DNA from 2 places in the Mesorhizobium sp. M7A.F.Ca.US.010.02.1.1 genome. Region 2 is predicted to be linked to the other one. Evidence: riboswitches for the same ligand, from Rfam matches in the RefSeq annotation. Region 2 holds a riboswitch; the other holds the start of a gene.
What was found. Region 2 has a riboswitch for cobalamin ahead of bluB (5,6-dimethylbenzimidazole synthase). Riboswitches for the same ligand answer to the same signal wherever they lie in the genome.
Positions count from the first base shown of each region.

Region 1 (7,977 bases), on a different contig from region 2:
TCATCATCGGTCTGCTGGTGGTGCCGCTGCAGATGTCGCTGATCCCGCTTTTGAAACTCTACAACGGCGTCGGCTCGTTCTTCGGCATGCCGTCGAAGACCTATCTCGGCATCTGGCTGGCGCATACCGGCTTCGGCCTGCCCTTCGCCATCTACCTGCTGCGCAGCTACATTGCCGGCCTGCCGCGCGAAATCATGGAATCGGCGCGCATCGACGGCGCCAGCGATTTCGAGATCTTCGTCAAGATCGTCTTGCCGCTGTCGTTCCCGGTGCTGGCTTCGTTTGCCATCTTCCAGTTCCTGTGGGTATGGAACGATCTGCTGGTGGCGATGGTTTTCCTCGGTACAGAGGCGGACCAGATCGTGCTGACCGCCAAGCTCAACGCGCTGTTGGGCTCACGCGGCGGCGACTGGGAGATTCTGACGACATCGGCTTTCGTGACCATAATCGTGCCGCTGATCGTGTTCTTCTCGCTGCAGCGCTATTTTGTCCGCGGGCTGCTTGCCGGCTCGGTGAAAGGAGGCTGAGACGATGCAATCCGCTTTGAAGGCCAGCTCGAAGCCTGACCTCGCCATCGATCGCGACTGGTGGCGGGGCGCGGTGATCTACCAGATCTATCCGCGCAGCTATCAGGACTCGAATGGCGACGGCATCGGTGATCTCAAGGGCATCATAGGCCGCCTCCCCTACATCGCCGCACTCGGCGCGGATGCCATCTGGATTTCGCCGTTCTTCAAGTCGCCGATGAAAGATTTCGGCTATGACGTATCGGATTACTGCGATGTCGATCCGATGTTCGGCACGCTGGCCGATTTCGACGCGCTGACCGGCGAGGCGCACAGGCTGGGCTTGAAGATGATGATCGACGAGGTGCTGTCGCACACCGCCGACAACCACCCATGGTTCAAGGAAAGCCGGTCGAGCCGCAGCAACCCGAAAGCCGACTGGTACGTCTGGGCAGACGCCAGGCCGGACGGCACGCCGCCCAACAACTGGCTGTCGATCTTCGGCGGCTCGGCCTGGCAATGGGACACCAGCCGCCAGCAATATTACATGCACAATTTCCTGGCCGAACAGCCCGACCTCAACTTCCACAACCACGAAGTCCAGGACGCATTGCTCGACGTCACCCGCTTCTGGCTGGAGCGCGGCGTCGATGGTTTCCGGCTCGACACCATCAATTTCTACTTCCACAGCCAGGGCCTGGAAAACAATCCGCCGCTGCCGCCGGAAGAGCGCAACGACCAGACCGCGCCGGCGGTCAACCCCTACAACTACCAGGACCATCTCTACGACAAGAGCCGGCCCGAGAACCTCGGCTTCCTCGAACGGTTCCGTGCCCTGCTTGATGAATATCCGGCAACCGCAGCGGTCGGCGAGGTCGGCGATTCGCAGCGCGGGCTTGAAGTGGTTGCCGCCTACACCGCCGGCGGCAAGCACGTGCACATGTGCTACTCCTTCGATTTCCTGGCGCCGGAAAAGATCAGCGCGGGCAAGGTTCGCTCGGTGCTGGAATCCTTCGGCAAGGTCGCCAGCGACGGCTGGTCGTGCTGGGCCTTTTCCAACCATGACGTGATGCGCCCGGCCTCGCGCTGGGCGGCCAATGAGGCCGACCCGACAGCCTATCTCAAGGTCATCTCGGCGCTGCTGATGTCCCTGCGCGGTTCGGTCTGCATCTATCAGGGCGAGGAGCTTGGGCTCGGTGAAGCAGAGCTGCGATTCGAGGATTTGCAGGATCCCTATGGCATCCGCTTCTGGCCGGAATTCAAGGGCCGCGACGGCTGCCGCACACCGATGGTGTGGGATGGCGGCGCCAAGAATGGCGGCTTCTCCCCAGCAAAGCCCTGGCTGCCGGTGCCGGCCAAGCATCTAGCGCAAGCGGTCAATGTCCAACAGGGCGACGAGGCTTCGCTGCTTGAGCACTACCGACGCTTTCTCACCTTCCGGCGTGCCCATCCGGCGCTCGCCAAGGGCGACATCAATTTCATCGAAAGTGAGGGAGATACCGTCGCCTTCACGCGCCGCGCAGGCAACGAGCAGATCGTCTGCGTCTTCAATCTGGGAGCCGGGCCGGCCAAGGTTGACCTTGGCGGCCGATCGCTGCAACCTCTGCCCGGGCACGGATTTTCGGGGCAGGCGAACAGCGGTTCCATCGAGCTTGGCGGCTACGGCGCCTGGTTCGGGCGTCTCGACTGAATTTCCAATCACTGGAGGAAACCAAATGGCCGATGTCACGCTAAGACAAGTGAAGAAGTCCTACGGCAATCTGAACATTCTCCACGGCATCGACCTCGATATTAAGTCGGGCGAGTTCATCGTCTTCGTCGGCCCGTCGGGCTGCGGCAAGTCGACATTGCTGAGATCGATCGCCGGGCTCGAGGAAATCACCTCCGGCGAGCTTAGAATAGCCGGCGAAGTGGTGAACGACGTGCCGCCGTCGAAGCGCGGCATCGCCATGGTGTTCCAGTCCTACGCGCTCTACCCGCACATGACCGTCTACGACAACATGGCGTTCTCGATGAAGATCGGCAAAGAGAACAAGGCCGAGATCGACCGCCGTGTGCGTCAGGCCGCCGAGATCCTGCAATTGACCAAATATCTCGACCGCCTGCCCAAGGCGATGTCAGGCGGCCAGCGCCAGCGCGTCGCCATCGGCCGCGCCATCGTGCGCAATCCGAAGGTGTTCCTGTTCGACGAGCCGCTTTCGAACCTCGACGCCGCGCTGCGCGTCGCCACCCGCATCGAAATCGCCAAGCTCAAGGAATCGATGCCCAACACGACCATGATCTACGTCACCCACGATCAGGTCGAGGCGATGACGCTGGCCGACCGCATCGTGGTGCTCAAGGACGGCCATATCGAGCAGGTCGGCACGCCGATGGATCTCTACAAGAAGCCCGGCAATCTGTTCGTTGCCCAGTTCATTGGCTCGCCGGCCATGAACATCCTGCCCGCGACCATCGAAAAGACCGGCAATCCGACCGTCGTCAGCCATGTCGGCGGACGCAAGGCAACCGTGCCGATCGCAACGCCTGCTTCGGCGAAGGGTGCTGCGGTGAGCTTTGGCGTGCGGCCGGAGGACCTGATCATCGCCAGCGGCGCGGACTATCTGTTCGAGGGGACGGTCGACTATCTCGAGCAGCTCGGCGAGGTTCAGCTGGTCTATGTCGACATCGGTCGCGCCGACCTGCCGCTGGTGACCAAGCTGCCCGGCAATGTCGAGGTCAAGCGTGGTTCGACATTGCGGCTGAGCGCCAATGGCGAGGACCTGCATATCTTCGACGCTGACGGACGGTCGTTTGCCCTTCATGAGGCTGAAGCGAAGGCGGCCTGAGGCAGGACCGCGTTTTGGACGCAAAAAGAGCGGGGGGCTAGGCCCGCCGCTCTTTTGTTGAAGATCAGCTTCGGCTGTTAACGGCCGAAGAGATTCCGGTCGCTGCCCTGAGGGGCGGACTTCTCCACGTCGCCCGACGAATTGAGCAGCTTCTCGACGAGGCCACCGCTGTTGCGGACCGAGCTCGTATGCGCGCTGTCAACCGAAGTAACCGCAGGCTGATTGGCGCCATTGGAGCCAAAGTTGTCGCTGCCGGCGAACGCGCTGCCGGTGATGGCCAGTACGGCGGCGGCAGCAATAAGGATCTTGTTCATTTTAGTCTCCTGAATTCCGGATTTCGCCAGGACGGCAGACACAGCTGCCGTCGGTTGCGAAATTGGCTGTTAGCGACCGAAGAGGTTACGGTCGCTGCCCTGAGCGGGCGTCTGGGCAGCCGGTTCCGAGGTCTTGGTGGAAGCCGTGTACGACTGGTCCACAGCGGCGGCAGGCTGGTTGGAGCCGTTCGAACCGTAGTTGTCGCTGCCCGCGAAAGCGCTGCCCGAGATGGCCAGAACGGCGGCGGCAGCAATGAGGATCTTGTTCATCTTAAATACTCCTGAATGTCTGAATTTCGCCAGGGCGGCGGGCGAGCCCGCCGTCAACTGGGAATCGGCTGTTAGTTGTTGCCGAAGAGGTTGTGGTCAGCACCCTGGGCAGGCGCCTGAGCAGCCGGTTCCGACTTCTTGGTCGAAGCGGTGTACGAGCTGTCGACAGCAGTGGCTGCCGCGGCGTTCGAACCGTAGTGGTCGCTACCAGCGAAGGCGCTGCCGGAAATGGCCAAAAGGGCTGCGGCAGTGAGAATGATCTTTTTCATTTTTGTACTCCAGTATCGTCTTTTTCCGTCCGTCTAGCGGCGTGTCTTGGAAATGAAATCGCGTCGTTCGGACAGCCCCGATGTGGGAGGGCAACCCCGCCTTTTCCAATCACGAAGTTGTTCCGTGTGGACCATGAATCCACACCTTGAAATTGTGCCAAGGGAATCTACGGGTATATTTTTCTTCTTTATATCAGCATGTTAGATGTAACCGCTGGATGGATCACCGACTGTTTCAAGGCCCAGCGTTCACACCGTCCTGCACGCACCGTCAACAGAAACGAACCGTTCGGTTCGATTTTAGATCGAGCTAATAGTCACTTTTCGAAACCGTTAACCTTTTTTGACCCCGCCAAGGGGTCCGATTCGGGGATATCGCAGCCGGTAAAATGGCCATCCGGGAGGTGGATTTCAGCCCGCGACGGTCTGCGGGAACGTTCGCATGCTGTGTCGCGCCGCATGGATACGATGTCGTTTTCATGCCGACGGCGCGCCCGCGATCGTGGTTAGATCATACCATCTCAGGTGCCGCTTCGTGACGACGAGGCGGAGAATTGGGAAGCCGGTCAGAATCCGGCGCTGCCCCCGCAACGGTGGTGGAGTTCAAGTCGCAACGGGAGACCACTGGGCAACTGCCTGGGAAGGTGTCGCGATGGTCCGCAAGGACAACTCCAGAGCCCGGAAACCAGCCCGAGATTGTTAGACTCGACTGATCGCGGTGGGCGGTCAAGAGGTGGATAGCGCATGTCTGGCACCTAGCCGGCCTGCGTTTCAATCCTTCCTCCATCACCACCAGTTCAGTCCTTAGAAACGAGGACAGGACATGGATACCCGCAACGACATGCTGAGGCTCCTGAAGGGGCGCCGGCAAGGCTTTTCGCTGGAGCAGCCCTTCTACACCGATCCAGACTACTTCAAGCTCGACATGGAGCTGATCTGGTATCGCGACTGGCTGTTCATCGGCCATGATTGCGAACTGCCGAAGCCGGGCAGCTACATCACCGTGCAGATCGGCGACTACCCGGTCGTCCTTGTCCGCGACCAGCACGGCAAGATCAACGCCTTCCACAATTCCTGCCGCCATCGCGGCAGCCGCGTGTGCAACGCGGAAAAGGGTACGGCGGCAAAGCTCGTCTGTCCGTATCATCAATGGACCTATGAGCTGGACGGCCGCCTGCTGTTTGCCCGCCAGATGGCCGACGGTTTCGACAAGAGTGATTTCGGCCTGAAGCCGGTCGCCTGCGAGAGCGTCGGCGGCTACATCTTCATCTGTCTGGCCAAGGAGCCGGCGGATTTCGCGCCGATGCGGGCGATGATCGAACCCTATCTTTTGCCGCACCGGTTGCGTGAAGCAAAGATCGCCTTCGAGAGCACGATCGTCGAGAAGGGCAACTGGAAGCTGGTCTGGGAAAACAACCGCGAGTGCTATCACTGCGCCGCCAATCATCCTGAGCTGTGCAAGACCTTCCCCGAGGCTCCGACCGTGACCGGCGTCAACGGCGCCGACAGCGACCCTGAAATGGTCGCGCACTGGGCCAAATGCGAGGCATCAGGCCTGCCGAGCAAATTCCGCATCGATCCGGCAGGGCAGTACCGCGCCACCCGCGCGCCGCTGCTGCGCGATGCCGTCAGCTACACCATGACGGGAAAACGGGCGGTCCAGAAGAACCTGTCCGACAGCGTTTCAACCGACCGCATCGGCTCCTTGCTGCTTTATCATTATCCGACAACCTGGAACCATATCCTCGGCGACCATGCCGTCACCTTCCGCGTGCTGCCGATCAGTGCCACGGAAACCGCGGTGACGACAAAATGGCTCGTCCACAAGGATGCGGTCGAAGGCGTCGACTACGATCTCGCTGAGCTTACCCATGTCTGGACCGAGACCAACGACCAGGACCGTCGCATCGTCGAGGAAAACGCCTTTGGCATCTTGTCGCCGGCCTACGAACCAGGCCCCTATTCGGAGCTGCATGAGGGCGGCGTGATCCAGTTCGTCGAATGGTACGCGTCGTTCATCGGACCGCGCCTTGCCGAAGGCGACCGGCCGGCCCTGCGCAGCGTCGCCTAGCCCAGGGGACAAGAGGATGAATGCGATGACGGACCTTGGCCTCTATCGCCATCTCGACCAGATGACGCCCTGGAACGACAGGCTGCAGGTGCTGGAAGTGATCGGCGTCAGTGACGAAGCGCCTGACGTGAAGACCTTCACCTTCCGCTCCGACAACCAGACCTGGTTCCGCTACAAGCCGGGCCAATTCGTGACTCTGGAACTGCCGACATCGGACGGGCCGCTGATGCGCACCTATACGCTGTCCTCCTCGCCATCGCGGCCGTTCTCGATCGCGGTGACGGTGAAGGCGCAGGCGGGCAGCACCGGCACGCGCTGGATGTTCGACCATCTGACGCCGGGTTCGCACGTCAAGGCCTATGGGCCGACCGGCGACTTCTCGCTGCATAGCCACCCGGCGGCCAAATATCTGTTCATTTCGGCGGGCTCCGGCGTGACGCCGATGATGTCGATGCTGCGCTGGCTGAACGACTGCGCGCCATGGACAGATGTCGGCTTCGTCAACTGTGCGCGCCGCCCGGAAGAGATCATTTTCCGCAAGGAACTTGAGCTGCTCGGCAGCCGCATGCCCGGCCTGTCGCTCGGCTTCATGATCGAGGAGCGGTCGAGCCGCGAGGGCTGGTTCGGCCATATGGGCCGCATCGACGCGATCCGGCTGCCATTGCTGGCGCCCGATTTCCGTGAGCGCGAGATCTTCTGCTGGGGCCCCGATCCCTTCATGCGCGCCGTGCGCGGCATGCTGGACGCCGCCGGCTTCGACATGGCGAAATACCATCAGGAAAGCTTTGCGGCGCCCACCGTGGAGGAGATCCCGGCGCCGTTCTCGCCGCCGGCGGAAGACGGCGCCGCTGCTGCTGTCGAGGCCGTGACACCAATCCGGTTCTCGCTTTCCGATGTCGATGCCGAATGCGTCGCCGGCCAGACCGTGCTGCAGACGGCACGCGCCTCTGGGGTGCGGATTCCCGCCGCCTGCGAGTTCGGCCTGTGCGGCACCTGCAAGGTGAGGAAGGTCGCGGGCGACGTCGAGATGAGCCACAATGGCGGCATCCTCGATCACGAAATCGAGGACGGCTTTATCCTCGCCTGTTGCTCGAAGCCGCTTTCTGCGCTTGAAATCGAAGCGTGAGCGGCTGCGCTCGCCCCGAGCCTGCGCCATCTTGCCAAAAACCCTGCAAATGGTTAGACGCCTGCAACGGTGGGGTTGACCGTAAGGCCCGAAGATCATCTCCGCGGCCTGCTCGGCGGGGGAGCAAACATGCGACAATCCGGCATCTATGCCATTGCCAGCAAGGATATCGTCTTTGAATCCTTCGACGGCGAAGCCGTCGTTCTTGACCTGACCACGGGCAAATATTTCGGCTTCTCTGATTCAGGCAGCAGACTTTGGGATGCACTGTCGTCCGGCGTGCCTGCCTCCGAACTGGTCGGCGCCGCGACCGGAATTGGCGCCCTCGATGCCGCCGCGATTGACGGCTTTGTCTCACAATTGCTCGAATTCGGCTTGCTGGCGGCCGTAACCGATGGCGTGGCAAGACCGGTTCCAAGCGAATTGCTGGCTCAGCTCGCCGCTGCCAGAGAGCCCCTCAAGGTCGACATCCATGACGATCTCGCCGATCTCATTGTCGTCGATCCCATCCACGAGGTCGAGGAGCCCCTCGGCTGGCCCGCGGTGAAGCAGGCCAACTGAAGCGCCCATCAGGTTCTCGTTGCCGGACAGCT
Region 1 is NZ_RZRV01000003.1:88,159-96,135, reverse strand. Features, by position in the region: gene EOA19_RS03965 (carbohydrate ABC transporter permease) at 1-527, shown strand, start outside; gene EOA19_RS03960 (alpha-glucosidase) at 532-2,196, shown strand; gene ugpC (sn-glycerol-3-phosphate ABC transporter ATP-binding protein UgpC) at 2,222-3,334, shown strand; gene EOA19_RS03950 (DUF680 domain-containing protein) at 3,412-3,648, opposite strand; gene EOA19_RS03945 (DUF680 domain-containing protein) at 3,718-3,918, opposite strand; gene EOA19_RS03940 (DUF680 domain-containing protein) at 3,990-4,187, opposite strand; cobalamin riboswitch at 4,694-4,896, shown strand; gene EOA19_RS03935 (aromatic ring-hydroxylating dioxygenase subunit alpha) at 5,011-6,258, shown strand; gene EOA19_RS03930 (hybrid-cluster NAD(P)-dependent oxidoreductase) at 6,284-7,384, shown strand; gene EOA19_RS03925 (PqqD family protein) at 7,514-7,945, shown strand.
Region 1: linked by a shared signal. The riboswitch ahead of EOA19_RS03935 (aromatic ring-hydroxylating dioxygenase subunit alpha) and the one ahead of bluB (5,6-dimethylbenzimidazole synthase) in region 2 are both predicted to bind cobalamin.

Region 2 (7,977 bases):
CGAGCCCAGCGCCATGCCGATGCCGATGCCGGTCATGACCCAGGTGATGCCTTCGGTCAGCATCGCTTCCGGCACATGCCGCTCGATCAGGCCGAAGGCCGTGATGAAGGTCGGCGAGATCGCCACACCGCTGATGAACACGGTCAGCGCCAGCAGCGGCACGGTGTCGGCGGCGAGCGGCAACAGCGTGCCGAGCGCGACGAGGGCGACTGCGATGGCGAGCTGGCGTTGCAGCGGCGCCTTCAGGCTGAGCGCGCCGACGATGATGCCGAGCACGAACGATCCCAGCGCATAAACGCCGATGACAAGGCTGGCGGCGCCGGGTTGGCCAAGCTCCTTGGTGATCGCCACGGTGGTCACTTCCGTCGTCGCGAAGGTTGCGCCGACGAAGATCAGGGCAAGCGTGATGATCTGAACCGGCCGCAGGCGGATCGCCGAGCCGCTTGAGTTATGGTCGACCGGCCGCACCTGGGGCTCGGTCGAGCGTTGCAGGATGAAGGCCGCTGATCCGAATGCGAGAAATAATGTGCTCACCAGAACGCCGGCTTCCGGGAATAGGGCGGCACTCAGGCCGACCGATAACGATGCCCCGGCGATATAGACCAGTTCATCGGCCACGGACTCGAAGGCGAATGCGGTGTTCATCTGCGGTCGTCCTCGGAAAATCTCTGTCCAGCGCGCCCGCACCATCGCAGGTATGCTTGGCATGGCGGCGGCCAGGAGTGCCGACACGAACAGCGTCCACACCGGCCAGTCCTGGTTGGCCGCCGCTATGAGGACGGCGAAAGCCAGCACCGCGATGATAGTGGTGGGCACGACGATTCGTGTCTGGCCCAGGCGGTCCACCAGTCTCGATATTTGCGGCGCGACGAAGGCGTTGGCCAGCGCGTATGTCGCCGAGACGGCTCCAGCCAGCCAGTATTCGCCGCGCGCCTGCGACAGCATCGCCACGATGCCGATGGGCGCCATGGCGATCGGCAGGCGCGCTAGGAAGCCGGCGGCCGCAAAGCCCTTGGCGCCGGGGGCACGAAAGATTTCCGCATAGGGATTTTGCATCGGTTGGTTCCTCGACAAAGGACGATTGGACAATTACATACGGAGCGTATGATTATTAGATAGAGCATACGCCGCGTATGTCAATTAGCATACGAATCGTATGTGAATAGGTCCAGGACACATGCACAAACCCCGCAAGGAGATGATCGCCGAGACGCGCGCAAAGCTTATTGCGGCGGCCCGTCATGCCTTCGGCACAACAGGCTATGCGGAAGCCTCGATGGATGATTTCACCGCTTCGGCCGGGCTGACGCGCGGTGCGCTCTATCATCATTTCGGCGACAAGAAGGGGCTGTTGCAGGCGGTCATAGCCCAGATTGACGGCGAGATGGCGGCGCGCATCAATGAGGTCGCGTCGAGAGCGCCGACCCGTTGGCAACATTTCGTCGACGAATGCTCGACCTATATCGAGATGGCGCTGGAGCCGGAAATCCAGCGCATCATGTTCCGGGATGGCCCGGCCGTGCTGGGGGATCCAGCGCAATGGCCGAATTGCAGTGCGTGCATCGCTTCAATGACCGACCATCTGACCGCGCTGCAGGAGGAGGGGGTCGTTGTCTCCAGCCTCGACCCCGAGACGGCCTCGCGATTGATCAACGGAGCGAGCAGCCAGGCAGCGCAACGGATCGCCAATTCGAGCGACCCCGAAGCGACGTCGAAGAAGGTGGTGACGGCGTTCAAGCAACTGCTCGAAGGCCTGCTCAAGAAGCCGGACCCGCAGTCGAATTGAAGTTCCCACCGGAGCTTTCGTGCCCGGCAGCTGTTCCCGATAGGAATTTTTTCTTGACTCGGTGACCTCAGCTAAGGTATATATTCGTCCATGGTGCTGATTTGCGCCAGTGACCCGCCGCACAGGCGGGTTTTTCGTTTGATGCTCCGTCAGCCGCGCGCCGGCGAAAGGCTCCGAAAGAAAACCGTCAGCCCGAATTCGTTGCCCTTCGGCGTCAAGGGCCGGCAATTGACAATCGCCGGGTTGAGCCCATCCTCTTCCACCATCTCTGAGGCGGAGATTCGGGGCACATGTGGGATTTCGAGATCGGCCGGTCGGTGTCCATCATGATGCGGACCTGGCCGTTCATCGTCTTTCGCATGATCGTCTATTTCGGCATCACACTGGCCTACATCATGGCGACCGGCACCGGTGCCTCGGTCGGCTATGGCGTCGGCCATATCTCCACCGATCCCGACGGGCCCATGTCCTTTGCCCTGTGGGGCGGCGTGGTCGGGTTTGGCATCGTCTCGATCGCGGTCTACTGGATCCGCGAATACATCCTCTACATCGTCAAGGCCGGCCACATCGCCGTCATGGTTCATCTGATCGACGGCCGCGACATTCCCGGCGGTCAGGACCAGATCGCCTACGCCAGGGATATCGTGACCCAGCGTTTTGCCGAGGCCAACACCCTTTTCGTCGTCGACCAACTCGTCAAGGGTGCCATCCGCGCCATCACCAGCCTGCTCGGCGGTATCGCCGCCTTCCTGCCGATACCGGGCCTGAGCGGCCTGGTCTCCTTCATCAACACCGTGATCCGCCTGTCGCTGACCTATGTGGACGAGATCATCCTCGGCTACAACATCCGCATCAATTCAGCCTCGCCGTTCGAGACGGCGCGCCAAGGCGTCGTGCTGTATGCCCAGAACGGCAAGGTCATGGTCAAGAACGCCGTCTGGCTGGCGGTCATCATGTGGGGCGTGTCATTCATCATCTTTCTGATGATGCTGGCGCCTGCTGGCGCAATTCTGTTCCTGATGCCTGGTCAGCTCGCCGGCTGGGCTTTTGTGCTCGCCATCGTCTTCGCCTGGGCATTCAAGGCGGCGTTCATTGAACCCTTCGCCATCGCCTGCTTGATGCAGGTCTATTTCAAGACCATTGCGGGCCAGGTGCCGGATCCCGCCTGGGACGCCCGGCTGGCCGAGGCGTCGTCGAAGTTCAGAGAGCTCAAGGACAAGGCGCTGGCCTCCTTCGGCGGTTCGCGCTGGGGTACGGCCGGCGCCACACCCTGATCCGCTGGGCGGGTGATGTCTGGTGAGGCAGAAACGGTGTTGAGGCGCGCCACGGTGGATTTGAGCTGTGTCTCGCCTTGCCCGGAAAAGGTCTCGCTCATGATCAGCTCCGGCAGCGGCAGCCGCCGTCCCCAGCCATGCGTTTCAAGGTCCGGTTTGGGAGCGAACTCGGAAACACGGCCGACGCAGAGATAGGCGATCGGCGTTACGTGGTCCGGAATGGCCAACAGCCGCTTCAGCGCCTCAGCCTCGATGATGCTCACCCAGCCGACGCCAACGCCCTCGGCACGCGCGGCCAGCCAGAAATTCTGCACCGCGCAGACGGTGCTGTAGAGATCCATCTCCGGATTGTGCCAGCGTCCCAGCGGCGAACCCTTCGAGCGCTGCCGGTCGCAGGTGATGCAGATGTTGAGCGCGCTCTCGCAGATGCCTTCCAGCTTGAGCTTGCGGTACAGCGCCTGTTTTTCCGCCTCGATCGCCGGCAGTTCCTGTTCTCGCGCGGCCAGGAACAGGTCGCGCACCTCCGCCCGTCGTTTGACATCGCGAATGACAATGAAATTCCATGGCTGCATGAAGCCGACCGATGGCGCGTGATGGGCGGCAAGCAGCAGCCGTGCCAGCACGTCGTCATCGATCGCGGTGGGCAGGAAATGGCTGCGCACGTCACGCCGCGTGAACATGGCGCGGTAGACCGCATCGCGCGCATTCTGGTCAAATCCATCGTCAATGGCAGCGGTCATGTGTTCCGGCATCGCTTGTCCCCTTGCGATTGCAGATTCAAAACTGACAGAGCGTACTTTGTGCGTCCAAGTAGACGCACGTCGCTCTGATGCCATCCGCCTGACCACGCGGATGACAATGCCTGCCAGGCCGGTCTTCTGGCTCGGGATCAACCCGCGTCCGGTGCCTTCCCGTCATCGACAGTGGCATTTACCGGCGCGGTCCCCCTCACAGCGTTGGGCACGCCACGGAATTCAACCGTGTTCCCGATTCTCCCGCTTGCGGCGGGCACCAGGCAGTACCAGGGACCTTACGCCGAAGCGCCCGCGGGGCCAATGCCTGCGGCGACGCGAATGGACGCAGTCGCGATTTTCCCCAGTCATCGGCCGCCCGTGCATGGCCTTTGTCGATCCGGGTCACTAGATTAGGACGATGACCACCCGTCTCTACACCCATCCGATCTTCCTCGAGCATCTCACGCCGCCCGGACATCCCGAGCGGCCCGACCGCTTACGCGCCATCGAGCGCGTGCTCGACGACGAAGCCTTTGCCGGGCTCGATCGTATTCAGGCGCCGGAAGGCGACGAGGCCACCATCCTCTACGCGCATCCCGCCGATTTCGTCGCCCGCGTGCGCGCCGCCATCCCCGACGAGGGGATTGCCCGCATCGATGCCGACACCACTGCCAGCCCGAAGAGCTGGCAAGCGGCGATCACCGCGATCGGCGCCGCCAACGCCGCCGTCGATGATGTCTTTTCGGGCCGCGCCGACAACGTCTTCGTCGCCGCCCGGCCGCCCGGCCATCATGCCGAAAAGACCACGGCGATGGGCTTTTGCCTGTTCAACACGGCGGCGATCGCGGCGCGTTATGCGCAGAAGAAACACGGTGTCGAGCGCGTTGCCGTCGTCGACTGGGACGTGCATCACGGCAATGGCACGCAGGATATTTTCTGGGACGATCCGTCGGTGCTCTATTGCTCGACACACCAGATGCCGCTTTATCCCGGCACCGGAGCGAAGACCGAAACGGGCGCCGGCAACATCGTCAACGCACCGCTGGCGCCGCAGACCGGCAGCGAAGTGTTTCGCGATGCCTTCCTGTCGCGCGTCCTGCCCGCGCTCGACAATTTCGCGCCCGACCTGATCATCATTTCGGCGGGGTTCGACGCGCACCACCGCGATCCGCTGGCCGAGATCAATCTGACCGAGGATGATTTCGACTGGGCGACCGGCCAGCTGATGCAGCGCGCGGCACGCCACAGCGGCAACCGGCTCGTCAGCCTGCTCGAGGGCGGCTACGATCTGCAGGGATTGGCATTTTCGGTCGCCGCCCATGTCGGGCGACTGATGAAAGGATGAATGATGGCCGATGAGACCAACGAAGACGTCAAGGCGATGAGCTTCGAGCAGGCACTCGATGCGCTGGAGAAGATCGTCGATGATCTGGAGCGTGGCGACGTGCCGCTCGACCAGTCGATCAAGATCTATGAGCGTGGTGAGGCGCTGAAGGCGCATTGCGACCGGCTGCTGAAGGCCGCCGAGGACAAGGTCGAGAAGATCAGGCTGTCGCGCGACGGCAAGCCGGTTGGAACGGAGCCACTCGACGCGGATTGAGGCTCGGTCCGAACGATGGCCTCGCCTCACCGGTTTTTGGACATGATCATGATCGAGGATATAACTCGTTCCGATTGAAACAGCTCAAGGACAAGAGGAGATACGGAAGCGATGTGCAGAAACATCAAGACCCTGTTCAATTTTGATCCGCCGGCAACCAATGACGAGGTGCGCGACGCGGCTCTTCAGTTCGTCCGCAAGCTGAGCGGAACCACGCGACCCTCGAAGCAGAACCAGCACGCCTTCGACCATGCCGTCGAAGCCATCGCCGCCTCGGCGCGCGAACTGCTCGATTCCCTGGAAACCCACCAGCATCCGCGTAATCGCGAAGAGGTGGCGGCCAAGCTGCGGGCAAAGGCGGCGATCCGCTTTGCCTGATGCGGCCAGGCGGCCTTCGACCACCGACAAGGAGAGTCCATGAGCTTCTTCCCCGGGAAAGACCCTGAGGCAGGCGATGCCTTCGCCAGCGATCAGATCGAATTGATGGTCATACCCAACGCCAAGGATATCGGCGGTTTTCAGGTGCGCCGTGCCCTGCCGACGGCAAAAAGGCGGCTGGTGGGGCCTTTCATCTTCTTCGACCGCATGGGGCCCGCGGTCCTGCGCGCCGGTCAGGCACTGGATGTCCGTCCGCATCCGCATATCGGCCTGTCGACGGTCACCTATCTGTTCGACGGCAAGATCCGGCACCGCGACTCACTCGGCACCGAAATGGTCATTCAGCCCGGCGACGTGAATTTGATGACCGCCGGCCGCGGCATCGTCCATTCGGAGCGTACACCGGAGGAACTGCGTGGCGCGCCGATGTCGGTATCCGGCCTGCAGACATGGCTGGCGCTGCCGGACGACAAGGAAGAGGTGGCACCGGTTTTCGAGAATACCGCAGCGCTTCGGCTTCCCGAGATCGAAGCCGAAGGCGTCAACGGGCGCCTCATCATCGGCGATTTCCAGGGACTGCGGTCCCCGGTCAGGGCCGACACGGAGACGCTCTACGCCGACCTGCGCCTGGCGCCCGGCGCCAGCGTGAAAATCCCTGCTGATGCGGAAGAACGCGCCATCTATACGCTGGAAGGCGAGGTCTCAATTTCGGGTGATGTATTCCCAGCCGAACGGCTGCTGGTGTTCCGTCCCGGTGACGAGATCGTCGTGTCGTCGCAGACCGGGGCGCATTTCATGCTGTTCGGCGGCGCCTCTCTTGGTTCGAAGCGTTACATCTGGTGGAATTTCGTCTCGTCGTCCAAGGAGCGCATCGAACAGGCGAAAGAGGAATGGAAGACGGGCCGCTTCGACATCGTTCCCGGAGACGAGGAAGAGTTTATTCCGCTGCCGGAAAGCTGATGCCCTGTCACCCAAAAGTGGCAGAACGAAATGCATAGACAAAAGACTAGGGCCTGATCCGCGTCACTGACACACATTTACTTTCGCCGGCCGGCGGCCTATTCGCCCATCAACCGAAAGCCCGAGCACCGTGAACGCAACGCCGCATACGCCGCTTCTCGACAAGGTCCGCATCCCGGCCGACCTGCGCACGCTTGCCGAAAGTGAACTGCCGCAATTGGCGTCCGAGCTTCGCGCCGAGCTGGTCGACGCCGTGTCCCGCACGGGTGGTCATCTGGGCGCAGGGCTTGGCGTGGTCGAGCTGACAGTGGCGCTGCACTATGTCTTCAACACCCCCGACGACCGGCTGATCTGGGATGTCGGCCACCAGGCCTATCCGCACAAGATCCTGACCGGCCGCCGCGACCGTATCCGCACGCTGCGCCAGGAAAGCGGTCTGTCCGGCTTCACCCGCCGCGCCGAGAGCGAGTACGATCCCTTTGGCGCCGCCCACTCCTCGACGTCGATATCGGCCGGCCTCGGCATGGCCGCCGCCCGCGATCTCTCCGGCGGCCGCAACAACGTCATTGCCGTCATCGGCGACGGCGCCATGTCTGCCGGCATGGCCTATGAGGCGATGAACAATGCCGGCGCGCTCGATGCACGGCTGATCGTCATTCTCAACGACAACGACATGTCGATCGCGCCGCCGACCGGCGCGATGAGCGCCTATCTGGCGCGGCTGGCCTCCGGCAAGGCCTATATCGGCCTGCGCGATTTCGGCAAGAAACTGACGTCCTATCTCGGCAAGCGCGCGGATCGTGCGATCACAAGGGCAGTCGAGCATGCACGCGGCTACGTCACCGGCGGCACGCTGTTCGAGGAACTCGGCTTCTATCACATCGGCCCGATCGACGGCCACAATCTGGAGCATCTGATCCCGGTCCTGAAAAACGTCCGCGACAATGGCGAAGGCCCGGTGCTCATCCATGTCGTCACCCAGAAGGGCAAGGGCTATGCGCCGGCCGAAGCCGCTGCCGACAAATATCACGGCGTCAACAAGTTCGACGTCATCACCGGCGCGCAGGCCAAGGCGCCAGCCAACGCACCGGCCTACACCAAGGTGTTCGCCGAAAGCCTGGTCCAGGAGGGCCGCGAGGACGACCGTATCGTCGCCGTCACCGCAGCCATGCCGAGCGGTACCGGCCTCGATTTGTTCGGTGAAGCGTTCCCGTCGCGCACCTTCGATGTCGGCATCGCCGAACA
Region 2 is NZ_RZRV01000001.1:329,054-337,030, forward strand. Features, by position in the region: gene EOA19_RS01575 (MFS transporter) at 1-1,056, opposite strand, end outside; gene EOA19_RS01580 (TetR/AcrR family transcriptional regulator) at 1,178-1,786, shown strand; gene EOA19_RS01585 (hypothetical protein) at 2,077-3,060, shown strand; partial or broken gene bluB (5,6-dimethylbenzimidazole synthase) at 3,183-3,896, opposite strand; cobalamin riboswitch at 3,911-4,091, opposite strand; gene EOA19_RS01595 (histone deacetylase family protein) at 4,213-5,139, shown strand; gene EOA19_RS01600 (exodeoxyribonuclease VII small subunit) at 5,143-5,394, shown strand; gene EOA19_RS01605 (DUF2277 domain-containing protein) at 5,506-5,772, shown strand; gene EOA19_RS01610 (pirin family protein) at 5,812-6,732, shown strand; gene dxs (1-deoxy-D-xylulose-5-phosphate synthase) at 6,863-7,977, shown strand, end outside.